4 regions of the Klenkia terrae genome follow, and region 3 is predicted to be linked to each of the others. Evidence: riboswitches for the same ligand, from Rfam matches in the RefSeq annotation. Region 3 holds a riboswitch; each other region holds the start of a gene.
The links. A riboswitch is a leader RNA that binds a small molecule or an ion and turns the genes downstream of it on or off. The one in region 3 is predicted to bind S-adenosylmethionine.
Positions count from the first base shown of each region.

Region 1 (7,562 bases), on a different contig from region 3:
AGGTGTCGACGTCGAACTCGTGCCCGGCGTCGCCGCCGACGGTCACGCGCTGGCCGACGCCGGTGCCCTCCGCGTGGTGGGTGAAGGGGACGACGCTCGCCTTGGGACGGGTGGCCACGGGTGGTTCTCCTCGGTGCTCGGGGATCTGTCCGCCGGGGTTCGGCGGGCGTTCGGGGGGCGGTTCAGCGGGTCGGGGCAGGTCCGCAACCGGCGCCGCGGGCGACCGCGGACAGGTCGGCGCCGGCCAGCCCGGCCACCGGACGCGGGTCGGCCACCGGCTGGTGCCGCCCGTCGACGACGGCGTAGGCGACGGCGGGCCCCTCGGCGACGAACCGGGCGACCGCCTCGACCAGCCGGGCGACGTCGTCCGCGGACGTGCCGACGCCGACGCTGGCCCGCAGCGCTCCGCCGGGGACGCCGAGCCGGGCCACCAGCGGGTGCGCGCAGAACCGGCCGTCCCGGACGCCGATTCCGTGCTCGGCGGAGAGGTAGGCAGCGACGAGGCCCGGGTCGGCGCCCTCGACGGTGAAGCTGACCACGCCGGTGGGGTCGACCGAGTCCGACCAGATGCGCAGCAGCCGCACCCCGTCGACCTGCGACAACCCGTCGACCAGCTGGGTGCGCAGCGCCCGCTCGTGGTCCTCCAGCGCGCCGGGGGCCAGGGCCGCGAGCTCGTCGCAGGCGGCGGCCAGCGCGACCGCGCCGAGCACGTTGGGCGAGCCGCCCTCGTGCCGGTGCGGGGCCGCCACCCACGTCGTCGCGTCCACGTCGACCTGGGCGACGGCGCCGCCGCCGGGGAGGTAGGGCCGGCCGGTGTCCAGCCAGTCCCGCCGGCCGACCAGCGCGCCGGTGCCGAAGGGTGCGTAGAGCTTGTGGCCGGAGAACGCGACCCAGTCCGCACCGGACTCCACGAGGGAGAACCGGCGGTGCGGCACCAGCTGGGCGCCGTCGACGACCACCAGGGCACCGGCGGCGTGCGCCAGCTCGGTGACCCGGCGCAGCGGGAGGGACTCCCCCGTCACGTTCGAGGCACCGGTGACCGCGACGAGCACGTAGCGCCGGGCGGCCAGCGCGTCGGCCAGGCGGGACAGCGTCCCGGCCACCGTCGGTGCCGCCTCGAGGACGTCGCACAGGTCGCGGGAGCGCTGCTGCCACGGCAGCAGGTCGGCGTGGTGCTCGACGTCCAGCACGAGGACGGCGCCGTCGGCGGGCAGGCAGCCGGCCAGCAGCGCGAGGCTGTCGGTGGTGTTCCGGGTGAGCACGCAGACGTCGTCGGACCGGGCCCCGACGAACGCGGCCACGGTGTCCCGGGCCGACTCGTAGAGCGCGGTGGAGACCTGGGAGAGGTAGCCCGCGCCACGGTGCACGCTGGCGTAGAGCGGCAGGGCCTCGGCGACCCGGGCGGCCACGGAGGCCAGGGCGGGAGCGCTGGCCGCGACGTCGAGGTTGGCGTAGCCGACCGACCCGCCGGTCACGAGCGGGACGCTGGTGGCCGCGTCGGCCGTGGGCAGCAGGGCCGGGGTGGTGCGGCGGTCGAGGAGGACGGACATCGAGGACTCCTGGAGGTCAGGGGCCCGTGCTCGCGACGGGACCCGCGCTTGCGGCTGCGCTGCGCAGCCGCCAGGTCGTCACCCGGAGCACCCCATCGCGGTGGAAGGGTTGCCGACCAGCGAGCCGGGGCTTCGCGCTGGCACTCGTGACCTGTCGTAGACCCTACCAGTCAATCCCGATCGACTTGATGCGCATTGGTCTGCGCGCGCCCGGCCGGTTGTCCGACCGGCCCGGGCGGCAGCGGGATCAGAACGCGGGGATGACCGCACCGTCGTACTCGTCCTCGAGGAACTGGCGCACCTCGTCGGAGTGCAGCAGCTCCTCCAGCGTCTGGATGCGCTCGTCGGACTCGTCGCCGGCCCGCACCACCAGGAGGTTGGCGTTCGGGTTGCCCTCGGCCTCCTCCAGCGCCAGGGAGTCGTCGGCCGGGGACAGGTCGGCGTCGATGGCGTAGTTGCCGTTGATCACCGCGATGTCGACGTCGGCCAGCGAACGGGGCACCTGGGCGGCCTCGACCTCGGAGATCTCCAGGTCCAGCGGGCTGCTCTCCACGTCCAACGAGGTGGGGGCGGCGTCACCGGTGTCGGCCAGCACGACCAGGTCGTTGGCCTCCAGCAGCCGGAGCGCGCGGGCGGCGTTCGTGGGGTCGTTCGGGATCGCCACGGTCGCGCCCTGCTCCAGCTGCGACAGGTCGGTCAGCGACTCCGAGTAGATGCCCAGCGGCTCGACGTGCACCGGCTCCAGGGCGGTGAAGTCGTAGCCGGCGGAGGCCTCCTGCTCCTCCAGGTAGGGCACGGTCTGGAAGAAGTTCGCGTCCAGCGAGCCGTCGTCGAGGGCCACGTTGGGCTGCACGTAGTCGGTGAACTCGACGACGTCGAGGTCCAGGCCGGCGTCCTCGGCGAGGTTCTCGTCGATGAACCGGAGGATCTCCGCGTGCGGCACCGGCGAGGCGCCGACGCGCAGCGGCTCGTCCGGCGCGGAGATCTCGGCGTCGCCGCCCCCGCAGGCGGCGAGGACCGCGGTGGCGGTGAGGGCGGACAGGGTCAGGGCGAGGCGACGCACGGTGCGGTTCTCCAACGGGTCGGGACGGGCGGGTGTCATCGGCGCGCCAGGCGGCGCGCCCAGGTGTCGCCGCCGAACTGCAGCGCCTGGACGACGACGAGCAGCAGGGCGACGGTGAGCAGGGTGATGTCGGTGCGGAACTGCTGGTAGCCGAACCGGATGGCGAAGTCGCCCAGGCCGCCGCCGCCGATGGCGCCGGCCATGGCCGAGTAGCTGATCAGCGCGACGACGGTGACCGTCGTCCCGGCGACGAGGGAGGGCAGCGCCTCGGGCAGCAGCACCGTGCGGACGACGTCCCGGCGGCGGGCGCCCATGGCCAGCGCGGCCTCGACCTTGCCGTGCGAGACCTCGCGCAGACTGGTCTCCACCAGCCGGGCCAGGAACGGGACGGCGCCGACGGTGAGCGGCACGATGGCCGCCGTCGACCCGATCGTGGTGCCGACCAGGCCGCGGGTCAGCGGGGCGACCAGGACCAGCAGGATGATGAACGGCAGGGACCGGCCCAGGTTGACCAGCAGGCCGAGCACCCGGTGCAGGACCGGCCGCGGGGCCAGCGCGCCGGGTCCGGTGACGGTGAGCAGCACGCCGAGCGGGATGCCCAGCAGGACGGTGATCACGGTGGCGACCGCGACCATGTAGAGGGTCTCGCCGGTGGCGTCGAGCAGCTGCGGGGCGATCCGGGACCAGTCGCTCACCGGGCCACCTCCGCCGCGACGCGCTCCACCCGGGAACCGTCGTCGCGCAGCTGGGCCAGTGCCCGGTCCAGCCCGCTCTGGTCGGCGCCGGTGACCCGCAGCAGCAGCCGGCCGTGCCGCCCGCCGGCCACGGTCTCCACCGAGCCGCCGGCGACCTCGACGTCCAGGCCGAGCCGGCCGACGAGCACCTGCAGCACGTGGGTCTCGGGCGCGGTGTCGGTGACGGTGACCCGGAGCAGGGTGCCCGCCACCCGGTGGTCGGCCACCGGGGCGGGCAGCAGCGCGGCGGCCAGCGGGGAGTCCCCGCGGGCCAGCACCTGGTCCAGCCGGCCGCCGTCGACGACCCGGCCGGCCTCCAGCAGCACCGCGGTGTCGCAGACGGCCTTGACCACGGCCATCTCGTGGGTGATCAGCAGGACCGTCAGCCCGAGCTCGTCGCGGACCCGGCGCAGCAGCTCCAGCACGCCGGTGGTGCTGGCCTGGTCCAGGGCGGAGGTGGCCTCGTCGCACAGCAGCACGGTGGGCCGGGCGGCGAGCGCGCGGGCGATGGCCACCCGCTGCTTCTGCCCGCCGGACAGCTGCGCGGGGCGGGCCTGGGCGCGGTCGCCCAGCCCGACCAGGTCCAGCAGCTCGCCCGACCGACGGCGGCGCTCGGCGCGGCCGACGCCGGCCAGCTCCAGCGGGTGCTCGACGTTGGCCGCGGCCGTGCGGGAGTCCATCAGCTCGAAGTGCTGGAAGACCATGCCGATCGAGCTGCGGGCCCGGCGGACCTCGTCGGCCGGCAGGTCGGTGAGCACCCGGCCGTCGACGGTGACCGTGCCGGACGTGGGCCGCTCGAGCAGGTTGACCAGCCGGATCAGGGTGGACTTGCCCGAGCCCGAGGGCCCGACCACGCCGGCGAAGTCACCGGCCCGGACGGTCAGGTCTACGCCGTCCAGGGCCACGACCTCGGGGCCGCGGCCGCGGGCCGGGAAGACCTTGCGGACGTCGTTCAGTTCGATCACGGAGCGGATTCCTCGCAGGGATGAGGCGGTCGGCGCGGACGCGGGCAGGCAGGTGCCCGGGGTCGGCGGCGCGGCGAGAGAGGGGTGTGCGGCGGGTCAGCGACAGAGCCAGCTGGCGGTGCCGGCCAGGTCGACGGCGAGGTCGCGCGTCAGGAGCAGCCGGTGCACCCGTCCATGGTGCCCTCACAGGTGCAATCCCCACAAACCAGGTGCACTTTGTGTGAGGCACCCCTCAGCCGTCGTGGACCTTCGATGCCGGTGGTCTGCCCCTCCCTCGGCCGTCGATCCGCTGGTCGGATGCCCCGCCGCCGCGGCCCGCCGAGTCGACCATCCCGATCGGCGTGGTGCACTCCACCGGTGGAGATGCACTGGTTCCTGCCCACCCGCGGCGACAGCCGGGACGTCGGCCCGGCCACCACCGACCGGGGCCACGACGCCGCGGCGCTGCGGCGCCGGCCGACCCTGGACTACCTGGGCGCCGTCGCCGGGGCCGCCGAGCAGGCCGGCTTCACCGCCGTCCTCACCCCGACCGGGTCCGGGTGCGAGGACGCCTGGGTGACCTGTGCGGCGCTGCTGGACCGCACGCAGCGGCTGGAGTTCCTGGTCGCCTTCCGGCCCGGGTTCATCCTGCCCACGCTGGCCGCGCAGCAGGCCGCCACGTTCCAGCGGCTGTCCGGCGGGCGGCTGCGGCTCAACGTCGTCACCGGCGGCGACCCGGTGGAGCAGCGGGCCTACGGCGACTTCCTCGACCACGACGCCCGGTACGCCCGGACCGCCGAGTTCCTCGACGTCGTCCGGCGCAGCTTCGCCGGCGAGCGGTTCGACCTGGCCGGCGAGCACGTGCGGGTCGAGGGCGCCGGGCTGACCACCCCGCCGGAGACCGCGCCGCCGATCTACCTGGGCGGCGCGTCCGGGCCGGCCGAGGACGTGTCGGCCCGGTACGTGGACACCTACCTGACCTGGGGCGAGCCGCCGGCGATGGTGCGCGGGCGGCTGGACCGGGTGCGGGCCAAGGCCGCGGCCGTCGGCCGGGAGCTGCGGTTCGGCATCCGGCTGCACGTGGTCAGCCGGGACACCCCGGAGGAGGCCTGGGCGGAGGCCGACCGGATGCTTGCCGGGATGCCGGCGAGCGCGATCGCGGCCACCCAGGAGCGCTTCGCCCGGATGGACTCCGTCGGCCAGGCCCGGATGACCTCGCTGCACGGCGGCAGCACCGGGGACGGTGCCCGGTCCCTGGAGGTGGCGCCCAACCTCTGGGCCGGGATCGGGCTGGTCCGCGAGGGCGCCGCCACCGCACTGGTCGGCAGCCACGAGCAGGTCGCCGAGCGGATCAGCGAGTACGCCGAGCTCGGGTTCGACGAGTTCGTGCTGTCGGGCTACCCGCACCTCGAGGAGGCCTGGCGGGTCGGCGAGGAGGTGCTACCCCTCCTGCGCTGACCCCGGCGCCCGGAACCCGGCGAACGTCGTCGTCCGGCGGAGCCGGAAACCCAGGTGCTCGTACAGCGCGATCGCCCCGGTGTTGCTGGCCGAGGCGTGCAGGAACGGGGTCTCCCCGCGCTCGCGGATGCCGTGCGCGACGGCCAGCACCAGCCGGGTACCCAGCCCCTGCCCGCGGTGGCCGGGGTCGGTGCACACGGCGCTGATCTCGGTCCAGCCCGGTGGGTGCAGCCGCTCCCCCGCCATCGCCACCAGCTCCCCGCCCCGGCGGATGCCCAGGTAGGTCCCCATCTCGCGGGTGCGCGGCAGGAAGGGCCCGGGCTTCGTCCGCTCGACCAGCGCGGTCATCTCCGGGACGTCGGCGACCCCCAGCACCACGGCCTCCCCGTCGGGGGTGGCCGCGATGCCGTCGTCCACCAGCTGGACCCCGGGGATGGCGAACAGCTCGGTCCACCCGGCCGGCGCGGTCGCCGGGAGGGTGAGCACGACGGCGCCGCCGGGACCCGCCAGCGCCGCGACGTCCGCCCAGTCCTGGTCGCTCGGGTCCGGGGGGAGCGCGCCGAACGGGCAGACGTCGGCCGGGTAGCGCGCCACCCGGCCGACCCGCTCGGCGAACCGGTCATGCGGGCCGATCAGGGAGGACCAGGCCGCCTGGTCCAGGGGATGCGCCTCGGTCACCCGGCCAGTGTCCGCGCGCCCTGGTCGCGGTCGCGCAGCGGCAGGCCGAGGTGGTCGCGCAGCGTCGTCCCCTCGTAGTCGGTGCGGAAGACGCCCCGCTCCTGCAGCAGCGGCACGACCTGCTCGACGAACGGCGCCAGCCCGCCCGGGGTGATGTGCGGGGCGAGCACGAAGCCGTCGCTGGCGTCGGACTGCACGAACTCGTCGATGGTGGCGGCCACCGTGGCCGGCGTGCCGATGAAGGACTGCCGACCGGTGACCTCGACGATCAGCTCCCGGGTGGTCAGGTGCTCCGCCTCGGCCTTCGCCCGCCACTCGTTCGCCGTGGCCACCGGGTCGCGGTGCATGCGCACGCTGGCCCGGCCCCGGGCGATGGTGTTCTCCCCGACCACCGGGTCGACCGAGGGCAGCGGGCCGTCCGGGTCGTGGTCGGACAGGTCCCGGTTCCACAGCTGCTCGAGGAACGTGATCGCCGTCGCCGGGGAGACCTGGGCCAGCCGGACCTCCTGGGCGAGCTCGGCGGCCTCGGCCTCGGTGTCGCCGAGCACGAAGGTCGCCGCCGGCATGATCAGCAGCTCGTCGCGGGAGCGGCCGAACCGGGGCAGCCGCCCCTTGACGTCGGCGTAGAACGCCTGCCCGGCCTCCAGCGTGCTGTGCCGGGAGAAGATCACGTCGGCCGCGGCGGCCGCGAAGTCCCGCCCCTCGTCGGAGTCCCCGGCCTGGAAGACCACCGGCCGACCCTGCGGGCTGCGGGGGACGTCGAACTGGCCGGCGATGTCGAAGAAGGGGTCCCGGTGCGCGAAGGCGCCGGGGTGCGGGTCGGCCAGGAACCGCCCGCCGTCCTTGTCCGCGACGACCTCGTCGCCCCGCCAGGACTCGAAGAGCTCGATCGCCGTGGCCAGGAACGACTTCGCCCGGTCGTACCGGTCGGCCTGGGCCAGGAAGCCGCCGCGGCGGAAGTTCTCCCCGGTGAAGGCGTCCCAGGAGGTCACCACGTTCCAGGCGGCGCGGCCGTCGGAGAGGTGGTCGAGGCTGGCGAACTGCCGGGCCACCTCGTAGGGCTCGTTGAAGGTGGAGTTGATCGTGCCGGTCAGCCCGATCCGCTCGGTCACCGCGGCGAGGGCGGCCAGCACGG
Region 1 covers NZ_JBAPLV010000014.1:1,123-8,684, forward strand. The annotation lists gene UXQ13_RS13380 (OsmC family protein) at 1-118, opposite strand, end outside; gene UXQ13_RS13385 (aminotransferase class V-fold PLP-dependent enzyme) at 183-1,550, opposite strand; SAM riboswitch class IV at 1,590-1,702, opposite strand; gene UXQ13_RS13390 (MetQ/NlpA family ABC transporter substrate-binding protein) at 1,798-2,613, opposite strand; gene UXQ13_RS13395 (methionine ABC transporter permease) at 2,649-3,308, opposite strand; gene UXQ13_RS13400 (methionine ABC transporter ATP-binding protein) at 3,305-4,312, opposite strand; gene UXQ13_RS13405 (LLM class flavin-dependent oxidoreductase) at 4,676-5,749, shown strand; gene UXQ13_RS13410 (GNAT family N-acetyltransferase) at 5,732-6,427, opposite strand; gene UXQ13_RS13415 (NtaA/DmoA family FMN-dependent monooxygenase) at 6,424-7,562, opposite strand, start outside.
Region 1: it holds a riboswitch for S-adenosylmethionine, as region 3 does, so the genes downstream of both, UXQ13_RS13385 (aminotransferase class V-fold PLP-dependent enzyme) here and UXQ13_RS20200 (bifunctional o-acetylhomoserine/o-acetylserine sulfhydrylase) in region 3, are expected to answer to the same signal.

Region 2 (7,562 bases), on a different contig from region 3:
CCTGTCGGCCACCTTCGCCCCCGGCGTGGGCCTGTCCGGCCGCACCTGGCGCAACCGCGACCTGTTCTTCGTCCCCGACCTGGGCCAGATGACCGACTGCGTGCGGGCACCGGTGGCGCAGCAGGCCGGCGTGCGCTCCGGGGTCTGCCTCCCGGTGGTCGCCGGCGGCGCGATCATCGGCACGATGGACTTCTTCGCCACCTGGACCATGGTGCTGTCGCCCGGGCGCGAGGCGGCCCTGCGCAACACCGCCTACCTGCTGGGCCAGGCCCTGGACCGGATCGCCGCCACCGAGCGGCTGGCCACCGCGGGCAAGGAGCTGGTCGTCTCCATCGAGGAGGTCGAGCGCAACGTGCTCTCGGCGACGAACGTGGCCAGCGAGGGCCGCACCCTGGCCGAGGAGGCCAACCGGGTGGTCGCCGCGCTCGGTGAGTCCAGCCAGCAGGTGGGCCAGGTCGCGCACACCATCGGCGCCATCGCGGCGCAGACCAACCTGCTCGCCCTGAACGCCACCATCGAGGCCGCCCGCGCCGGCGAGGCCGGCCGCGGCTTCGCGGTCGTGGCCAACGAGGTCAAGGAGCTGGCCCGGGAGACCGCGGTGGCCACCACCGACGTCACCGCCAAGATCACCGCCATCCAAGAGCAGGTGGACGCCGTCGTCAGCTCGCTGGCCTCGATCGGCGGCGTGATCGAGACGATCAACGAGACCCAGGCGGTCATCGGCGGGGTGCTGACCGAGCAGGTCGCGGTCACCCGGGCGATCCTCGACTGATCCCGGGCAGGCAGGATCGGGGCCCCACCCCTGCACCGAGGAGTCCCCGTGATCGTCGCCGTGACCTACCGCTACACCGAGGACGTCGCCCTGCGGGACGAGGTCCGCGCCGAGCACCGCGACTACCTGCGCGGGCTGGCCGACGCCGGCTCCCTGCTGCTCAGCGGACCGTTCGGGGCCGGGGCACCGGCCGGGGCCCTGCTGCTGTTCCGCGCCGAGGACGAGGCACAGGTGCAGGGCTGGCTGGACGCCGACCCGTTCGCCGTCCGCGGGGTCGTGGCCAGCTCCACCCTGGCCGAGTGGGACCCGGTGCTCGGCTCGCTGACCGGCGCCCTCTGACCGGTCCTCAGGCGGCGTGCGCCGCCTGGGCCGGGACCAGCGCCCACAGGGCGGCCGCCAGGGCGTCGTCCTGGTGGAAGAAGGGGGCGTTCGTCCGCGGCCGGGCGAACGCGGCCACCTGGGCGCCCGACGTCCAGAAGCCCACCGCGTGCACCCGGGCGGCCGACCGGCCGTGGCGGTCCACCAGCCGGTAGCCGGCGTCGACGTGCAGCCGCCCGGTGCCGGGCTGCTCGGCGGCGGTCCCGCGGGCCTGCAGGGCGCGCAGCAGCGGGTCGGTGGTCCGTGCGACGTCGACGGCGGGCACCCGGGCCTCGACCAGCGCAGTCGCGGTGGTCACCTCGTCGGTGCTGGCCGAGCGGGCGACCCAGCGGTCGCCCTCCAGCGTCACCACGGTGTCCGCACCGGTGAACCGGACGACGCCGGCCTCGCACAGCGCCAGCAGTTCCGCCAGCCGCGGGGACGGCGGTCCGCTGGCGAGGTGGCTGAACAGGTTCATCCACCAGCCGCTGACGTCCTCGCGCGCCGACCGCTCGGTCAGCCGGCCGGCCCGCACCAGCCCGGCGATCGTGCCGTGGCAGAACAGCAAGGCGGTGAAGACGGCCTGGTCGGCGCTGTGCGCCGGGTCGGCGGCGCGGGCCAGGTCGGCCCGGACGTAGCCGCGGACCCACTCCTGCAGCTGCTCGCCGGTCGCGAACCGGGCTCCGGCCAGCGGGCGGTCCAGGGCGGCGAGGTCGAACCGGTCGGCCGGGTCGAGGACCGCCGCGGCCCACGGGTCCTCGCCGGCGGCGTACCGCGCGGCGAACTCCTCCCACGGCATCGCCACCCGCTCCGGGTGCGCCCGGAACAGCTCGGTGGCGTGCGCCCAGCCCAGCTCGCGGGCGATCACCGGGGCCAGGTCCGCCCGCAGGTCCAGCGGGCGGTCGCCGAACCGGGCGGTCAGCTCGTCGGGGGTGAAGAAGCGCAGCGGGACCGGCGGGCCGGCCCAGTCGTAGTCGAGCTTGGCCTTGTAGGGGGTGCCGCGGCGGGAGCCCACGTGCAGCACCGGCTCCTGCCCCGAGGGCAGGTAGACCAGCCGGCCGTCCGGGTCGGTCCGGAACCGTCCCCCGCGACCGCCGGTCAGCAGGGTGACCAGGTCGACGAAGGCCAGCCCGGCCCCGCGGACCAGCACGTCCTCACCCGGGCGGAGCACGGAGAGGTCCAGGTCGGCGGTGTAGGCGGTGGGCACGTGGGTCAGCCCGGCGGCCGCGGCGGCGTCGGCCAGCTCGACCTCGCCGTCGGTGCGGGTGCGGTCGAGGTGCCCCTGGGCGAGCACGACGGTGTCGACGTCCAGCCGGCCGCCGTCGGCGAGCTGCACCTCGACGGCGGTGCCGTGCTCGACCAAGTCGACCGCCCGGGTCCGGTGCCGGTGCACCGTCACCCCGGGCAGCGCGGCGAGGCGGTCGAGCACCCACCCGAGGTAGCCGCTGACCAGCCGGCGGGACGGGAAGGTGCCGGGGGTGGTCCGGCGGGCCTGCGCGCCGTCCTCGCCGGGCAGCTGCGCGCCGACGTCGGCGGCCCACTGCGCCACGGTGGCGCCGGGGACGACCCGGCCGGGCACCGTGACGGAGTCGTCGGGCAGCACGGTGACGTCCCGGGCCAATGAGTTGGCCCACAGCAGGTCAGACTGCGCGGTCCGCCAGACCCGTCCGCCGCCGGGCGGGAACGGGTCTACCAGGTGCACGACGAGGTCGTCGCCACCCGCCCGGGAGGCGAGGCGCTCGAGGACGCCGACGGCGGTGGGGCCGGCACCGACGAGGGCGACGGTGAGGGTGTTCGGGCTGGTCACGAGGGGACTCCGGGGCTGGCGGCGGACGGTGGGCGAGGGCCTACCGACAGCGGCCCAGCGCGCTGCCGGTGCGGCACAGGTCCACGTGGCGACGGCGGACGAGCGGCTGGTCGGGCATCGCGGACCTCCTCTCCGGAGCGGGTGGACGACCTCATTCTCCACCAAGTCGATCGGATTTGACGCATCGGCCCGGGTTGTCCTACGTTCCTGCACAGGTTCTGAGCGCCAGCGACAAGCCCCGGCTCGCTGGCCGGCAACCCTCCGCTGCGGTGGGGTGCCCCGGGTGACGACCTGGCGACGGTGCACGACTGTCGCAAGTGCAGCCCCGCCGGTCGGCGGGGGACGAGGAGACGACGTGGAGATCACCGAGACCGCCCCGCGGTCCGTGCTGCTGCCTGTCCTCCTCCTGGTCGGGCGGCGGGTCATCGACCTGGTCCGTACCGACAGCGCGCTCTGTCGCTGACCTGTTCCCGCGCTCCCCCACCCACGCCCGGACATCTCCCTCCCCGGGCGGGGTCCCGGCACCGTCCCAGGAGTCCCCGCATGTCCTCAGCACGCCTGCTCGGCGTCGGCGCCGACGTCGACGTGGTCGTCGTCCACCCCGACGACCCCCTGGCCCGACCCCTGTTCGCCGAGCTCGCCGTGGAGTACGACCGCCGCTACGGCGACCTGTTCGGCGGCGCCGAGCAGGAGCTCACCCGCTACCCGGTGGAGCAGTTCACCGCGCCGCTGGGTGCCTTCGTGCTGCTGCTCGAGCACGGGGTCGCCGTGGCCGGTGGCGCCTTCAAGCCGCACCCGGACGACGGCACCGTCGAGGTGAAGCGGATGTGGACCGCCGCCGCCCACCGCCGGCGCGGGCTGGCCCGCCGGGTGCTCGCGGAGCTGGAGGCGGTGGCCCGGGACCGGGGCGCCGCCCGCGTCTTCCTGACCACCGGACCCCGGCAACCCGAGGCCCGGTCGCTCTACCTGGCCGCCGGCTACACCCCGCTGTTCGACCCCGCCGTCCCCCGGCCCACGGACCTCGCGACCCTCCGGTCGCTCCCGGTCGCCGAGCGCATCTACGCCTTCGAGAAGGACCTCACATGACCCTGCTGGAGAACCGCGCCGACGCCCCGCCGGCCGGCACGCCCTACGACCGCCTCACCGTGGTCAAGGCCAAGAACCCCGGGCGGTGGGTGGCCACCGCGGTGGTCGCCGTCCTGCTGGCCATGGTGGCGAACTCGCTGATCACCAACCCCCGCTGGGAGTGGGGCGTCGTCTGGGCCTACCTGGGCGAGGTCTCGATCGTCGAGGGCGTCTGGATGACGATCAAGCTGACGCTGATCACCGCCGTCCTCGGGTTCGCCCTGGGCACGGTGCTCGCGCTGATGCGGCTGAGCCGGTCCCCGCTGCTGCGGGCGGTGAGCTGGGGCTACACCTGGGTGTTCCGCTCGGTGCCGTTGATCCTGCAGCTGCTGCTCTGGTACAACCTCGCCTACCTGTACCAGTCGCTGGACATCGGCATCCCGTTCGGCCCGTCGTTCGCGTCGGTCGAGACGCTGTCGCTGATCGACAAGTTCGGCGCCGCGATCCTCGGCCTGGGGCTGCACCAGGCCGCGTACTCGGCGGAGATCGTCCGGGCCGGGATCCTCTCGGTGGACCAGGGCCAGCACGAGGCGGCGGCGAGCCTGGGCATCCCGCGGCGCCGGCAGTCCACGAAGATCGTGCTGCCGCAGGCGATGCGGACCATCGTGCCCACCGCGGTCAACGAGATCATCGGCCTGTTCAAGGGCACCTCGATCGTCTACGTGCTGGCCCTCGGCGAGCTGTTCTACACCGTCAGCGTGATCTACGGCCGGACCCAGCGGGTGCTACCGATGCTGGTGGTGGCCGCGATCTGGTACGTCGTGCTGACCACCGTGGTGACGGTGATCCAGTACTACGTCGAGCGGTACTACGCCAAGGGCGCGGTCCGCACGCTGCCGCCGACACCGCTGCAACGGCTGCGCGGCAACCTGACCGCCGGGCTGTCCCGCGTCCGGTCCACCTCCGACCGCGACCCGGTGACCCGGTGACCGCGGTGCAGGCCCGCCCGGGCCGCGTCGAGGTGCACGGGGTGCACAAGTCCTTCGGCACCCACGAGGTGCTGCACGGGGTCGACCTGGTCGTCGAGCCGGGCAGTGTGACCGTCGTCCTGGGGCCGTCCGGGTCGGGCAAGTCGACGCTGCTGCGGTCGATCAACCACCTGGAGACCGTGGACCGCGGGTTCGTGGCGCTGGACGGCGAGCTGGTCGGCTACCGCCGCAAGGGCGACAAGCTGCACGAGCTCAAGGAGAAGGAGCTGCTGCGCCAGCGCACCCGGTTCGGCTTCGTCTTCCAGTCCTTCAACCTCTTCCCGCACCTGACCGCCCTGGAGAACGTCGTCGAGGCACCGGTCTCCGCGCAGGGCCGGCCACGCCGCGAGGTCGAGGCCGAGGCCCGCGAGCTGCTGTCCCGGGTCGGGCTGGCCGACAAGGCCGACGCACACCCCCGGCAGCTGTCCGGCGGGCAGCAGCAGCGGGTGGCGATCGCCCGGGCGCTGGCGATGAAGCCCGCCGTCCTGCTGTTCGACGAGCCCACCTCGGCGCTGGACCCCGAGCTGGTCGGCGAGGTGCTGGCCGTCATCGCCGACCTGGCCCGCACCGGCACCACGATGATCGTGGTCACCCACGAGATCGGCTTCGCCCGGCAGGCCGCCGACCAGATCGTCTTCATGGACGACGGCCGCGTCGTCGAGCAGGGCACCCCCGCCCAGGTCCTCGACGACCCGCAGCACGAGCGGACCCGGGCCTTCCTGGCCAAGGTCCTCTAGCTCCCGCCCCCTACCCCCCGACGGCGCACCCGCGTCGCCGGTAGTCGAAGCACGCCCAGAAGAGGAAGAACCACCGTGACTGCACACCTGCGACGCAGCACCGTCGCACTGTCCCTGGCCACCGCCGCGCTCCTGGCCCTCGGGGCGTGCAGCAGCAGCGCCGAGATCGAGGAGGAGGCCCGGACCGGGGACGCCGCCGACGGCGCCGCCATCTCGGTGAACACGAGTCCCGAGCAGGACCGCATCCACTCCACCGTCGACCCCGCCGCGGTGGCCCTGCTCCCCCCGGGCGCGTTCGACGACGGCGTCCTCCGGGTCTCGGTGACCCAGGGCGCCGTACCGCTGGCGTTCTACGCCGACGACAACTCCACCGTGATCGGCAGCGAGACCGACCTGGCCACGCTGTTCGGCGACGCCCTCGGCCTGCAGGTCGAGTTCGTGGTCAACGACTGGTCGAACTGGCCGCTGTCGGTCCAGTCCGGCGACGTCGACGCGGTCATCTCCAACGTGACGGTCACCGAGGAGCGCAAGCAGCTCTACGACTTCGCCACCTACCGGTCCGACGTGCTCGGCTGGCTGGTCGGCGCGGACTCCGGCCTGCAGATCTCCTCGGCACCCGACATCGCCGGCCTCACCGTCGGAGTCGCCTCGGGCACCAACCAGGAGCAGATCCTGCTGGCCTGGGACGCGGAGAACGTGGCTGCCGGCCTGGCGCCGGTGACCATCGACTACTACCCGAAGTACGACGACGCGATCCTGGCGCTGCAGTCGGGCCGGCTGGACGCCTACGTCGGGCCCAACCCGACGGCGGCCTACAGCGCGGCCACCGCACCGCAGGACTTCGCCATCGCCGGCACCACCAGCGGCGGCTGGCCGGCCACCGCCGACATCGCGGTCACCACCGTCCGGGGCAACGGCTACGCCGCGGCCTTCCAGGCGGCGGTCGACCACGTCATCGCCGACGGCACGTACGCCGAGGTCCTGGCCCGCTGGGGCCTGCAGGACGAGGCCGTCGACAGCTCCCAGCTCAACCCGCCCGGCCTGGGCGCCTGACCGAATGAGGATCCACGTGAAACCCCTGCGCATCGCCGCTGCCCTGCCCGTCGCCGCCGTCCTGCTGCTGACGGCCTGCACCAGCTCCGCCGACATCGAGGCGGAGGCCCGGGCCGACAGCACCGGCTCGTCGGAGACCGTCCTGGTCGTCGACACCTCGCCGGAGCAGGCCGACCGCGTCCGCACCGACGAGGACCCGGACGCCGCCGAGCTCGTGCCCGCCGACATCGCCGAGGACGGCGTCCTCCGGGTGGGCATCACCGGCGCCGGCGACCCGCCGCTGGGCTTCCTGGCCGACGACAACAGCACCGTCGTGGGCAGTGAGGTCGACATCGCCCAGCTCGTCGCCGACGGCCTGGGCCTGGAGCTCGAGGTGGTCAACACGACGTGGGAGGGCTGGCCGCTGGGCGTGCAGTCCGGCGACCTGGAGGCGGTGTTCTCCAACGTCGGGGTCAACGCCGACCGGCTGCAGCTGTTCGACTTCGCCACCTACCGGCAGGGGATCATGGCCTTCGTCGCGGCCCCGGACACCGACCTGTCCATCGCCGGCGCGGAGGACATCTCCGGGCTGCGGATCGGGGTGGGCTCGGGCACCAACCAGGAGCGCATCCTGCTCGACTGGAACGCGCAGCTGGAGTCCGAGGGGCAGGAGCCGGCCCAGCTGGAGTACTACGTCAGCGCGGGGGACGCCCTGCTGGCGATCCAGTCAGGCCGGCTGGACACCTACCTGGGGCCGAACTCGA
Region 2 covers NZ_JBAPLV010000026.1:55,300-62,861, forward strand. The annotation lists gene UXQ13_RS19395 (GAF domain-containing protein) at 1-772, shown strand, start outside; gene UXQ13_RS19400 (YciI family protein) at 821-1,111, shown strand; gene UXQ13_RS19405 (FAD/NAD(P)-binding protein) at 1,119-2,936, opposite strand; gene UXQ13_RS23715 (putative leader peptide) at 2,977-3,054, opposite strand; SAM riboswitch class IV at 3,151-3,262, shown strand; gene UXQ13_RS19410 (GNAT family N-acetyltransferase) at 3,480-4,022, shown strand; gene UXQ13_RS19415 (amino acid ABC transporter permease) at 4,019-4,990, shown strand; gene UXQ13_RS19420 (amino acid ABC transporter ATP-binding protein) at 4,987-5,766, shown strand; gene UXQ13_RS19425 (ABC transporter substrate-binding protein) at 5,842-6,819, shown strand; gene UXQ13_RS19430 (ABC transporter substrate-binding protein) at 6,836-7,562, shown strand, end outside.
Region 2: it holds a riboswitch for S-adenosylmethionine, as region 3 does, so the genes downstream of both, UXQ13_RS19410 (GNAT family N-acetyltransferase) here and UXQ13_RS20200 (bifunctional o-acetylhomoserine/o-acetylserine sulfhydrylase) in region 3, are expected to answer to the same signal.

Region 3 (7,562 bases):
GCGGCGATGGCTGTCGCGACGTCCTCAGGTGGTGGTTCGGGCAGTCGCTGCGCCGCGATCATCGGCGAGGTAGCTGCCGGTCGTTCGGCGCCCAGCGCTCCGGGGGCGAGGGGCTCGAGCATCCAGCGGGGCGCGGGGGCAGGGGCAGTGCCGTCCAGACCCATCCCACACCCCGCGTCCGTTCGATCAGGTGTTCGAAGTCTACCGCCGATGTGGTCATCGGACAACAAGAAAACCGAGGTCAACCGCCACATCCGCCCATCGATGGCTGGTGATCGATCGGGGTGATCAGCCAGCGTCGATCGACAGCTCGCCACGCAGCGGCGGCCGGCTCAGAAGGAGGTGACGACCGTGACGCCCGGCGTCCGGCCGACCTCGACCAGGGCGGCACCGGCATCGGCCAGGTCGATCTCGCGGGTGACCAGGTCCTGCGGGCGCAGCCGGCCGGCGGCGATCATCGACAGCATCGCGGGGTAGTCGGCGGCGGCCATGCCGTGGCTGCCCAGCACGGCCAGCTCGCGGGCGACGACCAGCTCCATCGGGACGACGGCCCGGCCCTGCGCGGGCGGCAGCAACCCGACCTGCACGTGCCGTCCGCGCGGGCGCAGCGAGCGGATCGACGCCTCGCAGGTGGCGGGGGAACCCAGGCAGTCCAGCGCGACGTGCGCGCCCCCGCCGGTCAGCTCGACGACGCCCTCCGCCGAGGGCAGCACGTGCTCGGCGCCCATCGCCGCGGCCAGCTCCCGCGCACCGGGCGCGGGGTCGACGGCGACCACCCGCGCCCCGACGGCGACCGCGACCTGCACGGCGGACAGCCCCACCCCGCCGCAGCCCAGGACGGCGACCCACTCCCCCGGCGCCACCCGGCCGACCCCGGTGACCGCGCGGAAGGCGGTGGCGAAACGGCAGCCGAGGGCGGCCGCGGTGGGCATCGCGAGGTCCTCGGGCAGGGCGACCAGGTTGACGTCGGCGGCGTCGAGGGCGACCAGCTGCGCGAAGGAGCCCCAGTGGGTGAACCCGGGCTGGGTCTGCCGCAGGCACACCTGACCGGCGCCCTCCCGGCACGGCGGGCAGCTGCCGCAGGCGCAGACGAACGGCACCGTGACCCGGTCGCCGACCGACCAGCCGCGGACGTCGGCCCCCACCGCGGCCACCGTCCCGGCCAGCTCGTGCCCGGGCACGTGCGGCAGGACGACGTCCGGGTCGTGCCCCGACCAGCCGTGCCAGTCGCTGCGGCAGACGCCGCTGGCACCGACCTCGACCACCACCCCGCCCGCGGACGGCGCCGGGTCGGGCACCTCGCGGACGGTCAGCGGGCCACCGAACTCCTCGAACACCAGGGCGCGCACGGCCCCGAGGATGTCAGGCGGGGAGCTGGGGGTGCTGCGCGTCGGCGCGGGCGCGGGCGGCCCGGGCGCGGGCCTCCAGTGCGGCGGCCTCGGCCTCGGCGGCCTCGCGCTCCAGGTCCGGGACGGCAGGAGCAGCTGCGGCGCGAGCGTCGTCGTCCTTCATGCCGCCCATCTCGCCCTTGAAGATCCGCAGCGAGCGCCCCAGCGAGCGGGAGGCGTCGGGCAGCTTCTTGTAGCCGAAGAGCAGGAAGACGGCCAGCACGATGAGGCCGATCTCGGGTGCACCCAGGTTCATGCCCCCACGGTGCACCGCCGACCTGTGCAGCAGCTGGACGTCAGCCGTCGACGAAGCGACGGAGCAGCCGGGCCAGCTCGGCGCGGTCGGCCGCGGGGAGGCCGGACAGCGCGGCCCGGGAGTCCGCGGCGCGGGCTGTCCGCACCTCGTCGAGCACCCGACGACCGCCGTCGGTGAGCCGGACGAGCACCGCACGCCGGTCGGTGGGGTCGGGCACCCGCTCGACCAGCTCGCGCCCGGCGAGGGCGTCGGCCACCTCGGTCGCCGAGCGCGGCGCGATGCGCAGCGCCTCGGCCAGCCCGGACAGCCGCAGCCCGTCGGTGCGCCCGACGACCATCAGCGCCCGGACCTGGTGCGGCGAGAGGTCCCACGGCTCGAGCACCTCGCGCCAGCGACCGCGCAACGAACGGGCCGCGCGGACGATGAGCTCGCCCAGGTCGTCGTCGGGGACGGGGTTGGGCACGCGGGAATGCTAGCGGAACAACGAGCATTACCTCACCGTGAGGTAACCTCACCAATATCGCCGACAGAGAGGGGGACGTGGATGCCACGCCCCGAGACCCGGCCCGCCGCGGCCGACAAGTCACAGCTCGAGCGCTCCCCCGTGTCCTTCCGACGCGTGCTGGCGCTCTTCCGCCCCCACCGGCTCCAGGTGGGCACCGTCATGGCGCTGATCGTGCTCAGCTCGCTGATCGCCCTGGCCACCCCGTTCCTGGTCCGCACCGTCATCGACGACGCGCTCCCGCACTCCGACGTCCGGCTGCTCGCCTGGGCCGTGGCCGGCATGGTCGCCGTCGCCGCGTCCACCGCACTGCTCGGCGTCGTCCAGACCTGGCTGTCGACCACCGTCGGCCAGAAGGTCATGCACGGCCTGCGCACGTCGGTCTTCACCCACCTGCAGCGCCAGTCGCTGGGCTTCTTCACCCGCACCCGCGGCGGTGAGGTGCAGTCCCGGCTGACCAACGACATCGGCTCCATGCAGTCCGTGGTCACCTCGACCGCGACGAGCCTGGCCTCCAACGCCACCACCGTCGTCGGCACCGTGGTCGCCATGGCCGCGCTGAGCTGGCGGCTGTCGTTGCTGTCCCTCGTCGTGCTGCCCCCGGCGATCTGGCTGACCCGCAAGGTCGCGCTCATGCGCCGCGAGGTCACCGGCGAGCGCCAGCGCCGCATGGCCGACATGCAGACCCAGGTCGAGGAGGGGCTGTCGATCTCCGGCGTCCAGCTCGGCAAGACCCTGGGCACCGGCCCCGCGCAGTCGCAGCGGTTCGCCCGCACGTCGGAGGAGCTGGCCGCCCTCGAGGTCCGCTCCCAGCTGGCCGGCCGCTGGCGGATGGCCACCATGAGCATCGTGTTCGCCGGGATCCCGGCGCTGATCTACCTGTTCGCCGGCCTGCCCGCGACGTCGGGCGGCATGACGATCGGCACCCTGGTCGCCTTCACCGCGCTGCAGGGCACACTCTTCCGCCCGCTGATGGGCCTGCTGGACGTCGGCGGCCAGCTGATCACCTCGATGGCGCTGTTCAGCCGGGTGTTCGAGTACCTGGACCTGTCGGTGGACATCGACGACCCGGCCCAGCCCGTCGCCCTGCCGCACGTCCGCGGCGAGGTCCGGCTCGAGCACGTCGGGTTCTCCTACGACGGCGACCGCCCCGCCCTCACCGACGTCGACCTGGTCGTCCCGGCCGGCAGCACGCTGGCCCTGGTCGGCGAGACAGGGTCGGGCAAGTCCACGCTGGCCTCGCTGGTGTCCCGGCTCAACGACGTGACCACCGGCCGGGTGACCATCGACGGCGTCGACGTCCGCGACCTGTCGCTGGCCGAGCTGGCCCGGGTGGTCGGCGTGGTCAGCCAGGAGACCTACCTGCTGCACACCACGATCCGGGAGAACCTGCGGTACGCCAAGCCCGACGCCACGGACGAGGAGATCGAGCAGGCCGCCCGGCGGGCCCAGGTGCACCAGGTCATCGCCGCGCTGCCCGACGGCTACGACACGATGGTCGGCGCCCGCGGCCACCGGTTCTCCGGCGGGGAGAAGCAGCGGCTGGCCATCGCCCGCACGCTGCTGCGCGACCCGCGGGTGCTGGTGCTCGACGAGGCCACCAGCGCGCTGGACAACGAGACCGAGCGCGCCGTGCAGGCCGCCCTCGACGAGGTCGCCCGCGGCCGGACGACGATCACCATCGCCCACCGGCTGTCCACCGTCCGCGACGCCGACACCATCGCGGTGCTGGACCACGGCCGGGTGGTGGAGCAGGGCACGCACGACGAGCTGGTCGCCGCCGGCGGCCGGTACGCCGCGCTGGCCGGGGCTGTCGCCGTCCCGGCGTAGGAACCTCTACCGTCGACGGGTGCCTGATCCCGACGCCGCGACCCGCGCCCGCTGGGAGCGCCTGTGCGCCCTGCTCGACGACGACCCCGAGCTCTGGCCGACCGTGCAGGCCACCCTGGACGACCCACCCGCCGACCCCTGGACCGCCCTGCTCGACGGCCTGGACGACGTCGGCGCGCTGGCCTACCTCGACGCCGGCGACCAGGGCGAGGAGCTGGCCGACGCGCTGACCCGGGTGCCCCGGGTGGTGCGGGCCCGCCTGGACCTCGGCCCGGTCACCGACACCGACGGCGACGTGCCCACCGCCGTCCGGGCCGCGGACGCGGTGCTCGCACCGGCCGGGCTCTGCCTGGTGCACCTGGCCGAGGAGTCCGACGCCTACCCGCTGGTCGTCGTCCCGGCCGCCGACAAGGCCGAGATCGAGCGCCTGGCGCAGGAGCTGGGGCACGACACCACCCTCGGGTGACGCGGGGGCCCGGACCCCTCTACCATCCTCTGTGGCTCACGAGAGGCAGCGACAAGCACCTGGCTTGCTGCCCGGCAACCGCTACTCCGTCTGCGGTGCTCCCAGGGGAAGAGCCGGTCGGACGGCACCCGCCGCCCGGCAACCGACGGAGTGCCCGCGCGCCGCGGGCCCTCCCGACACCCAGGAGGACGGCGCATGAGCGACAACTGGAGCTTCGAGACCCGGCAGATCCACGCCGGAGCCAGCCCCGACCCCACCACCGGCGCCCGGGCGCTGCCGATCTACGCGACGACGAGCTACCAGTTCCGCGACAGCCAGCACGCCGCGGACCTGTTCGCCCTCGCCGAGATGGGCAACATCTACACCCGGATCATGAACCCGACGCAGGACGCGCTGGAGCAGCGCGTCGCGTCGCTCGAGGGCGGCGTCGCCGCGCTCGCCGTCTCCTCCGGGCAGGCCGCCGAGACCCTGGCGATCCTCAACCTGGCCGAGGCCGGGGACCACATCGTGGCCTCGGCGTCGCTGTACGGCGGCACCTACAACCTGCTGCACCACTCGATGCCCAAGCTCGGCATCACGGTGTCCTTCGTCGAGGACCCCGACGACCCGCAGGCCTGGCAGTCCCTGGTGCAGGACAACACCCGCGCCTTCTACGCCGAGACCATCGGCAACCCCAAGGGCGACGTCCTGGACATCTCGGCGGTCAGCGAGGTCGCGCACCGCAACGGCGTCCCGCTGATCGTGGACAACACGATCGCCACCCCGTACCTGATCCGCCCGATCGAGTTCGGCGCCGACATCGTGGTGCACTCGGCGACGAAGTACCTGGGCGGGCACGGCACCGCCGTGGCCGGCGTGATCGTGGACAGCGGCAACTTCGACTGGACCGCGGGCAAGCACCCCATGTTCACCACCGCCGACCCGACGTACCACGGCGTGGTCTACGCCGACCTCGGTGCGCCGGCCTTCGCGCTCAAGGCCCGGGTGCAGCTGCTGCGCGACCTCGGCCCGGCGATCAGCCCGTTCAACGCCTTCCTGGTGGTGCAGGGCATCGAGACGCTGTCGCTGCGGCTGGACCGGCACGTGGCCAACGCCCAGCGGGTGGCCGAGTGGCTGGAGGCCCGGGACGAGGTGCAGTCGGTGCACTACGCCGGCCTGGCCTCCTCCCCGTGGCACGCCGCCGCGCAGAAGTACGCCCCCAAGGGCCCCGGCGCGGTGCTCGCGTTCGAGATCGAGGGCGGCGTCGAGGCCGGCAAGGCGTTCGTGGAGGCCCTCGAGCTGCACAGCCACGTGGCCAACATCGGCGACGTGCGCAGCCTGGTGATCCACCCGGCCTCGACCACGCACTCCCAGCTGACCCCCGAGGAGCAGCTGACCACCGGTGTCACCCCGGGTCTGGTCCGCCTCGCCGTCGGCCTGGAGGGCATCGAGGACATCCTCGCCGACCTCGACGCCGGCTTCCGGGCCGCGAAGAGCGCCTGAGGTGACGGGCGCGCCCTCGACCCGGCTGCCCGCGCGCTCGGGCGGCTGGGTCGAGGGCGACCCGGTCGGGGACCGGCGGTTCGCCGACGTCGGCCCGCTGCAGCTGGAGCGCGGCGGCTCGCTGCCCGCCGTCCGGGTGGCGTACGAGACCTGGGGGACGCCGGGTGACCCCGCCGTCCTGGTCGAGCACGCCCTGACCGGGGACAGCCACGTGGTCGGGCCGACCGGACCGGGCCAGCCCACCCCCGGCTGGTGGGACGGCCTGATCGGGGACGGCGCCCCGCTGGCCGGCACGTTCGTGGTCTGCGCCAACGTGCTGGGCGGCTGCCAGGGGACGACGGGGCCGTCGTCGGCCGCGCCGGACGGCCGGCCCTGGGGCTCCCGCTTCCCCGAGATCACCATCGCCGACCAGGTCGAGGTCGAGGCCCGGCTGGCCGCCGCGCTGGGCGTGGACCGGTGGGCCGCGGTCATCGGCGGGTCGATGGGCGGGATGCGGGCTCTGGAGTGGGCGGTGTCCCGCCCGGACCAGGTGGCCCGGCTGTTCTTCCTGGCCTCGGGCGCGGTGGCCACGGCCGACCAGATCGGCACCCAGACCACGCAGCAGGTGGCCGTGACGTCGGACCCGCGGTGGGCCGGCGGGGATTACGCCGCCGGCGAGGGGCCGGTCGCCGGCCTGGGCACCGCCCGGCGGATCGCCCACCTGACCTACCGCAGCGCCTTCGAGCTGGAGACCCGGTTCGGCCACGACGTCCAGGACGACGGCCGCTTCGCGGTGGCCAGCTACCTGGAGCACCACGCCACCAAGCTGGCCCGCCGGTTCGACGCCGGCAGCTACGTGCTGCTCACCCAGGCGATGAACACCTGGGACGTCGGCCGCGGACGCGGCGGGGTGGAGGCGGCGCTGGCCCGGGTCACCGCGCACTGCCTGGTGGCCGGGATCGACACCGACCGGCTGTACCGGATCGAGGAGCAGCAGCGGGTGGCCGACGCCCTCGGCGTCCCGCTGCGGGTGGTGCGCAGCCCGTACGGCCACGACGGCTTCCTCGTCGAGGTGGCCGCGGTGGGCGCCCTGGTCCGGGAACTGCTGGCAGCCCCGGACCAGGGCGGTCACCTCACGCCAGGATGATCGACAGCGACCCGCTGCCGTAGCCGGTCACGGACACGTCGAGGTCCAGGCGGTTGGTCGAGCCGGTGAGGGCGGCGATGTCGGCCGGCACCGCCTCGCCCGGGGCGTAGAGCCGGTCCAGCTTGGAGTGCAGAACACCGCCGGCGTTGAACAGCGAGGCGGCCACGTTGACCACCTCGTGCAGCACCTCGACCTGCATCTCGGAGAGCTCGCCGTCGGAGACGGAGTCCTCGCAGCCGCCCTTGGGCAGCAGCGCGAGGGCCCCGGCGCACCAGGCCGCGAGCGGCAGGTCGATGAGGACGACGGCGTTGAGGCCGTAGCCCGGGTCGACGTAGGTCGCGAACGCCGTCGGGCGGGACGGCGTGGGGGTGACCGGCGCGCCCGGGGCGACGGTGATGCCCCGACCCAGCAGACCCTGGAGGAGGTCCAGGACGGCCTTGTTGGTCGGCAGCCCGGTCTTGACCGGGGCGCTCACGCCAGCACCGAGTCCAGCTCGTCGCGGAAGGTGTCCG
Region 3 covers NZ_JBAPLV010000029.1:19,314-26,875, forward strand. The annotation lists gene UXQ13_RS20170 (HNH endonuclease signature motif containing protein) at 1-62, opposite strand, end outside; gene UXQ13_RS20175 (zinc-binding dehydrogenase) at 333-1,349, opposite strand; gene tatA (Sec-independent protein translocase subunit TatA) at 1,363-1,644, opposite strand; gene UXQ13_RS20185 (MarR family winged helix-turn-helix transcriptional regulator) at 1,685-2,107, opposite strand; gene UXQ13_RS20190 (ABC transporter ATP-binding protein) at 2,189-3,976, shown strand; gene UXQ13_RS20195 (DUF6630 family protein) at 3,996-4,442, shown strand; SAM riboswitch class IV at 4,477-4,593, shown strand; gene UXQ13_RS20200 (bifunctional o-acetylhomoserine/o-acetylserine sulfhydrylase) at 4,638-5,924, shown strand; gene metX (homoserine O-acetyltransferase MetX) at 5,926-7,050, shown strand; gene UXQ13_RS20210 (hypothetical protein) at 7,037-7,525, opposite strand; gene UXQ13_RS20215 (response regulator) at 7,522-7,562, opposite strand, start outside.

Region 4 (7,562 bases), on a different contig from region 3:
GGAGTCCGACTTCTCGATCTCGGCGCGGATCTGGTTGACCCGACCGGCGATCTGGTCCTGGTCGCCGGCACCCTCGACGATGGTGGTCTCGTCCTTGGTGACGACGACCTTGCGGGCGCGGCCCAGCAGGTCGATGCCGGCGTTCTCCAGCTTGAGGCCGACCTCCTCGGAGATGACCTGGCCACCGGTGAGGATGGCGATGTCGCCGAGCATGGCCTTGCGGCGGTCACCGAAGCCGGGGGCCTTGACGGCGGCCGACTTGAAGGTGCCACGGATCTTGTTGACCACCAGGGTCGCGAGGGCCTCGCCCTCGACGTCCTCGGAGATGATCAGCAGCGGCTTGCCGGACTGCATGACCTTCTCCAGCAGCGGCAGCAGGTCCTTGACCGAGCTGATCTTGGAGTTGACGACGAGCACGTACGGGTCGTCGAGGACGGCCTCCATGCGCTCGGTGTCGGTCACGAAGTAGGGCGAGGTGTAGCCCTTGTCGAAGCGCATGCCCTCGGTGAGCTCGAGCTCGAGGCCGAAGGTGTTGCTCTCCTCGACGGTGATGACGCCTTCCTTGCCGACCTTGTCCATCGCCTCGGCGATGAGCTCGCCGATGGCCGGGTCAGCGGCGGAGATGGAGGCGGTGGCAGCGATCTGCTCCTTGGTCTCCACGTCCTTGGCGGTCGAGAGCAGGTACTCGGAGACGGCGGCGACGGCCTTCTCGATGCCCTTCTTCAGGGCCATCGGGTTCGCGCCGGCGGCGACGTTGCGCAGCCCCTCGCGGACGAGGGCCTGGGCGAGCACGGTGGCGGTGGTGGTGCCGTCACCCGCGACGTCGTCGGTCTTCTTCGCGACCTCCTTGACGAGCTCGGCCCCGATCTTCTCGTACGGGTCCTCGAGCTCGATCTCCTTGGCGATGCTCACACCGTCGTTGGTGATGGTGGGGGCACCCCACTTCTTCTCCAGCACGACGTTGCGGCCCTTGGGGCCGAGGGTGACCTTGACGGCGTCGGCGAGGGTGTTCATGCCCCGCTCGAGGCCGCGGCGGGCCTCTTCGTCGAAGGCGATCATCTTGGCCATGTGGTGGTGTCCTCCATGCGTGGCTCGCTGCTGGTCGGGCGGCGCCCGCGACGGACGGCACCTGCACCGTGGACGCTCCTGCGGCCCACGTGCCGATGCCTCACCGGCCCGACCTGGTTGGCACTCAGATGCTCCGAGTGCCAGCCCGAGTCTGGCACTCGACCCAGGCGAGTGCAAGAACGGGGGTCACCCCCGCCGTCGGCGGAGCACCTCGCCGGCGGCCAGGTCCAGAAACGCGACCAGCACGGCGGCCACCACGAGGGCCAGGACGTACACCCAGAGGTAGAGCGCCAGGACGCCGAGCAGGGGCCCGGTGTACCCGGACAACCCGGCCACGCCGAGCACGTACCAGACCCACGGGCCCACGACGGCCAGGCCGAGCACCGTCGACCAGCGACCCCCGCGGGTCTGCGGCCGGGTGCCGAACCGGCGTGCGACGGCCCCGACGACCAGCAGGCCCACCAGCACGGCCGCCAGGGGTCCGCCGACGGCCCGCTCCCCCGCCCCGGCGACCAGCAGGACGAGCGAGATCACCACGAGGACGACGGCCAGCGCGACGTGGCCGACCAGCAGCGCGGGCGCCCACGACCGCGGCCGGACGACGACCGGCACCGGTCGGGGCACCTGGCGCGAGGGCTCGGAGGGCGTGGTCACCGCGCCGGCCTCCGGCCCCACGCCGGCGCCCGGCGCAGCCTGGGTGGACCCCCCGCGCAGACCCTCACCCCAGGTCGTGGACTGGGGTGAGGAGCCACGGGGTGGGTCGACCCAGGTTGCGGCACCGACGCGGCCGACCTCAGGCGATGAGGCCGGCCTCGCGCAGCGAGCGCAGCGAGGGCTGCACGTGGTGGGTGGGGCCGACGACCGGGGCGAGCGGGTCGAGGGTCTTGAGCCCCTCGCCGGTGTTGAGCACCACCGTCTCCTGCGCGGGGTCCAGCAGCCCCTTCTCCACGAGCTGGCGGAGCACGGCCGTGGTCACCCCGCCCGCGGTCTCGGCGAAGACGCCGGTGGTGCGGGCCAGGTCGCGGATGCCGGCCACGATCTCGTCGTCCCCGACCCGGCCGACCGAGCCACCGGTGCGCCGGATCGCGTCCAGGGCGTAGGGCCCGTCGGCGGGGTTGCCGATGTTCAGGCTCTTCGCGATGCCGGTCGGCTTCACCGGCTTGACGACGTCCCAGCCGTTGTCGAACGCGGTGGCGATCGGGTCGCAGCCGGCCGACTGGGCACCGAAGACCTTCCAGGGGGTGTCCTCGACGATGCCGGCGGCCACCAGCTCCTTCCAGGCCTTGTCGACCTTGGTGAGCAGCGACCCCGACGCCATCGGGATCACGACCTGGGCCGGGATGCGCCAGCCGAGCTGCTCGGCGATCTCGTAGCCCACGGTCTTGGAGCCCTCGGCGTAGTAGGGCCGGACGTTCTGGTTGACGAAGGCGCAGTCCTCGAACTCGTCGGTCTCGGCGAGCTCGCTGGTCAGCCGGTTGACGTCGTCGTAGGAGCCGTCGACGGCGACGAGGGCCTGGCCGTACACCGCCGACTGGACGATCTTGCCGGGCTCCAGGTCGCTGGGCACGAACACGAACGAGGGCAGGCCATTGCGGGCGGCGTGGGCGGCCACCGAGTTGGCCAGGTTGCCGGTCGAGGCGCAGGCGATCTTGGCGTAGCCGAACCCCTTGGCGGCGGTGGCGGCCAGGCTGACGACGCGGTCCTTGAACGAGTGCGTCGGGTTGGCCGAGTCGTCCTTCACCCACAGCGGGGCGGTGAAGCCGAGCTCGTCGCCCAGCCGCTGCGCCCGCACCAGCGGGGTCATCCCCGGGTCCAGGCTCACCCGGTCGGCCGGGTCCTGGCCGGTGGGCAGCAGCGGGGCGTAGCGCCAGATGTTGTGCGGGCCGGCCTCGATCTGCTCGCGGGTGACCGCGCGCATGAGCTCGGGGTCGTAGTCGACCTCGAGCGGGCCGAAGCACTCGGCGCAGGCGTGCTCGGCGATCAGGCCGAAGGTGGCACCGCAGTTGCGGCACACCAGCCCGCGGGCCGGGTTGGCGGCGACGGTGGTGGCGGGGCCGGTGGTGGTGGGGCCGGTGGTGGCCTCGGGAGCGGTCAGGGTCATGCGACGACTACCTCCTCATCTTCCCTGCGCCGGGTCGTCGACCGCGCAGGACGGATGGGGCACCTGCTGCTCGCGCAGTGGTTGCCGGGGCTTCATCGGGCCGTGTCCCTCTGCCCCTCTGGATGAGTGGAACGCCCCGGACCTTACTGCAGGATGGGCGCCGTGCCCGCAGCCATCGTCTACACCGACCTCGACGGCACGATGGTCGGCCCGCGCGGGTCCTTCGTGCACACCGCCACCGGGGAGCTCACCGCGCAGCCCTGGACGGCGCTGCTGGAGCTGCACCGGGCCGGCGTGCCGCTGGTCCTGGTCTCCGGGCGCACCCACGCCCAGCTGCAGGAGGCCGGCCGGGTCTTCGCCGTCGACGGGCACATCGCCGAGCTGGGCTCGCTGGTGAGCTGGGCCGGCGGCCGGGAGACCCACCTGCTGACCGGCGACCTGCCCGCGGAGTTCGCCGGGCGCACCCCGGTCGAGGTGATGGCCGGGCTCGGCGTGGTGGACGCGCTGGTGGCGGCCTGGCCGGGGCAGCTGGAGTGGCACTCCCCCTGGCACGCCACGCACACCGGCGACGCCATGCTCCGCGGCCGGGTGGGCACCGCCGAGGTCGACGCGTGGCTCGCCGACCGCGGCTGGGGGTGGCTGACCCTCAAGGACAACGGCCGGGTCCCCCGCACCTCGCGGATGACGCTGGACGTCGAGGGCGACCCGCACGTCTTCCACCTGATGCCGCGCGGCATCGGCAAGGGCTCCGCGATCGCCTGGGACCTGGCCCGGCGCGCGATCGACCCGGCCGACGCGGTGGCGGTCGGCGACTCGGTCAGCGACCTGGAGATGGCGCCGGCCGTCGGTCGGCTGTTCATCACCGCGAACGGCGCCGCCGTCCCCGGCATGGCCGAGGCGATCGCCGCCCTGCCGGACGTGGCGGCGACCGCCGGCGCGATGGGTCTCGGCTGGGCCGAGGCCGTCCGCGCCGCCCTCGGGTAGCTGCCTAGCTCGTGACGTCGCGGCGGGCGAAGTGCCGGAAGGCCAGCGCGGTGAACACCGCCGCGTAGAGCAGCGACTGGATGACCCCGCGGTACAGGTCCCCGCTGTCGACCGGGGTCTGCAGCAGGTCGGTCCAGGCGAACTCCTCGGCGGTCGGGAAGTAGTCCCTGATGCTGCCCAGCTGCTCGACCTGGTCGAGGATCGCGAAGACGAACATCGTGAACACCGACCCGCCGACCGCGGCCAGCGGCGCGTCGGTCACCGTGGACAGCCAGAACGCCAGCGTGCCCACGACCAGCAGGTGGACGGCGAGGTAGCCGACCATCCCGGCCAGCCGGAGCATCCCCTGGCCCTGGTCGATGCTGATCCCGATCGGGGTCTGGATGTCCTCGAAGCCGAACGCGATGCCGCCGGCGACCACGGCCACCACGGTGACGGTCAGCAGCGCCGACACCGACAGCACCAGCGCGGCCAGCCACTTCTGCCGGAGCAGCCGCATCCGCGGCACCGGGGTGGCCAGCGCGTAGCGCAGCGACCCCCACTGCGCCTCGCTGGCCACGGTGTCGCCGAAGAACAGCGCGTAGACGACCACCAGGAAGAACGAGGTGGTCGCGAACAGCACGAACAGGGTGAAGTTCAGCCCGGACGACGTCGCGACGTCGACCAGGTTGAGCCGGCTGTTGGCCTGCGCGTCCTCGCTGGCGCCCAGCTGCAGGGCGGCGATGAGCAGCAGCGGCAGCGCCACCATCAGCGCGAAGACGCCGATCGTGCGCCGCCGCTTGAACTGCCGGCGCAGCTCGACCGACAGCCGCAGGGTGCGCTCGGGCCGGTAGCCGGCGACGGCCCCGGTGGACTGGACGGTGCTCACGAGCTCTCCCCCACCAGCGACAGGAACGCGTCCTCCAGGCGGCGACGCGGGGTGACCTGGTCGACCCCGATGCCGGCCCCGACCAGGGCGGCGACCGCCGAGGCCCGGGAGGCACCGGCCAGCTCGACGACCAGGCCCTCGTCGGCGCGCTCGACCGAGGCGCCGTCCAGGCCCTCGAGGACGGCGACCGCGCGGTCGGCGTCCGCCGGGTCCTCGAGCACGACCAGCACCGCTCCCCCGGTGCCGACGATCTCCTCGACCGTGCCCTCGGCGACCTTCTGGCCCTTGGCCATCACGACGACGTGGCTGCAGGTCTGCTCGATCTCGGCCAGCAGGTGGCTGCTCACGATGACCGTGCGGCCGGTCGCCGCGTAGTCCTGCAGCACCTCGCGCATGGCGTGGATCTGCGGCGGGTCCAGCCCGTTGGTCGGCTCGTCGAGGACGAGCAGGTCCGGCAGGCCGAGCATGGCCTGCGCGATGGCCACCCGCTGGCGCATGCCCTGGGAGTAGGAGCGGACGCGCTTGTCCAGCGCCGTCCCGAGGCCGGCGATGGCGATCGCCTCGTCCAGGTGGGCGTCGGCCAGCGGCCGGCCGGTGGCCGCCCAGTACAGCTCCAGGTTGTCCCGGCCGGACAGGTGCGGCTGCAGGCCGGTGCCCTCGACGAAGGAGCCCAGCCGGGACAGCACCGGGGCGCCGGGGGTGGCCGGGTGGCCGAAGACGGAGATGGTGCCCTCGGTCGGCCGGATCAGGCCCATGAGCATCCGCAGCGAGGTGGTCTTGCCGGCGCCGTTGGGGCCCAGCAGGCCGAGCACCTGGCCGCGGCGGACCTCGAAGGACAGGTCGCGGACGGCGGTGAAACCGTCCTTGTAGGACTTGGTCACCCCGGAGAAGCGCAGCGGCACGTCCTCGCCGTCGGGCTCGACGACCGACAGCTGCTTCCGGCGCCGGGCGCCCCACAGCTTCGCCACGACCACCCCGGCCAGGCCGAGCGCGACCAGCACGCCCAGCAGCACCCACCAGCGGGTGGCGCCAGAGGCGGTGCTGACGGTGCCGTCGACGGTGGGGGCGGCCAGCGCGGCGCCGTCGGCCAGCCCGACGGCGTAGACGCCGGACTCGGCCGGCGCGGCGAAGGCCTGGTCGGTGGAGGAGACCAGCACGCGCATCGTGTGGCCGACCTCGAACCGGTGCACGATCCCGGGCAGGGTCACCTGCACCTCGGTGGGCGCGGTCGGGTCGGTGGACAGCCCGGTCAGCGACAGCGGGGCCACCAGGCCCGAGGGGAGGGTCTGGCTGCCGTCGGCCGAGACGTCGTAGAGCTTGGCGAACAGCGTCGCCGTCCCGGTCGGCGAGGACACGGTCAGCGTGGTGGTGGCCGCACCGACCACGTCGACGGCGTCGGTCAGCGGCTCGGAGTCGAACGCCGCGAACTGGCCGGGGATCTCCACCGTCGTGCCGCCCAGGGCGGCGGTGACCGCGCCCAGGCCCGGGACGGTGGTGATGGCCGCGGGGTTGCCGCCCGGCGGGGTGACCACCGGGAACGTCGTGCCCGACAGCGGGACGTCGGTGCGCGCCACCGGGTCGCCGGACAGGCCCGGGTAGGCCGCGGCGGTCTCGGTCTGGCTGCCGCCCTGCACGCTGCCGGTCGCCGCCCCGACGCCGGTCGGGACCGGGAAGGTGAACTCGGTGCCGCGGTCCTCGCCGGTGCCGCGCAGGTGCACGTCGAACCAGCCGGCGACCAGGTCGCGGAGGTCGGCGGTGTCACCCTCCGACGCGCTGGCGTCGTGGCCGCCGTCGTACCAGACCACCGAGACCGGGGTGCCGTTCGCGGCGATGCCCCGGGCGTTGGCGTCGGCCTGGCCGAGCCCGAACAGCGAGTCCTGGGTGCCCTGCACCAGCAGCGTGGGTGCGGTGATCCGGTCGAGCACGGCGGCCGGCGAGGACCGGTCCAGCACCGCGGCGATCTCCGGGGTGAGCGTGCCGCTGGCCGCGGCGACCTGGTAGGCGGCGCAGATGTCGGCCCGGAACCGGCCGCAGGTCAGCGCCTGCTCGACGGCGGCGGAGTCCAGCGTCGAGGGGTCGACGTCGGGCAGCCCGCCGGCGCCGGCACCGCTCGCGCCGCCGGTCAGCGAGGCCAGCAGGCCGTCCCCGGTCGGGACCGACCCGGCACCGAAGAACAACCCGGACCACAGCCGCTTGAAGACCCCGCTGTCGCCGGTGGTCGGGGTGGCCGCCGGGGTCTCGCCGTCCACCGCCCCTGCCTGCGAGGGGAACAGCGCGGTGGTGAGGGAGTTCCAGGTGATCTGCGGGGCGATGGCGTCGACCCGGTCGTCGTAGGCGGCACCCAGCAGCGCCAGCGCACCGCCGTAGCTCGCCCCGGCCACGCCCACCCGCGGGTCGCCCGGGGCGTCGAGCTCGACGTCGTCCCGGTCGGCCAGCAGGTCGAGCATCGTGGAGAGGTCGGCGACCTCGTACCGGGGGTCGTCCAGCCCGATCTGGCCGGTGCTGTCGCCGAACCCCCGGGCCGAGTAGGTCAGCACCACG
Region 4 covers NZ_JBAPLV010000001.1:190,559-198,120, reverse strand. The annotation lists gene groL (chaperonin GroEL) at 1-1,068, opposite strand, end outside; gene UXQ13_RS00995 (hypothetical protein) at 1,255-1,722, opposite strand; gene thrC (threonine synthase) at 1,862-3,169, opposite strand; SAM riboswitch class I at 3,182-3,298, opposite strand; gene UXQ13_RS00985 (HAD family hydrolase) at 3,332-4,153, shown strand; gene UXQ13_RS00980 (ABC transporter permease) at 4,158-5,021, opposite strand; gene UXQ13_RS00975 (alpha/beta fold hydrolase) at 5,018-7,562, opposite strand, start outside.
Region 4: it holds a riboswitch for S-adenosylmethionine, as region 3 does, so the genes downstream of both, thrC (threonine synthase) here and UXQ13_RS20200 (bifunctional o-acetylhomoserine/o-acetylserine sulfhydrylase) in region 3, are expected to answer to the same signal.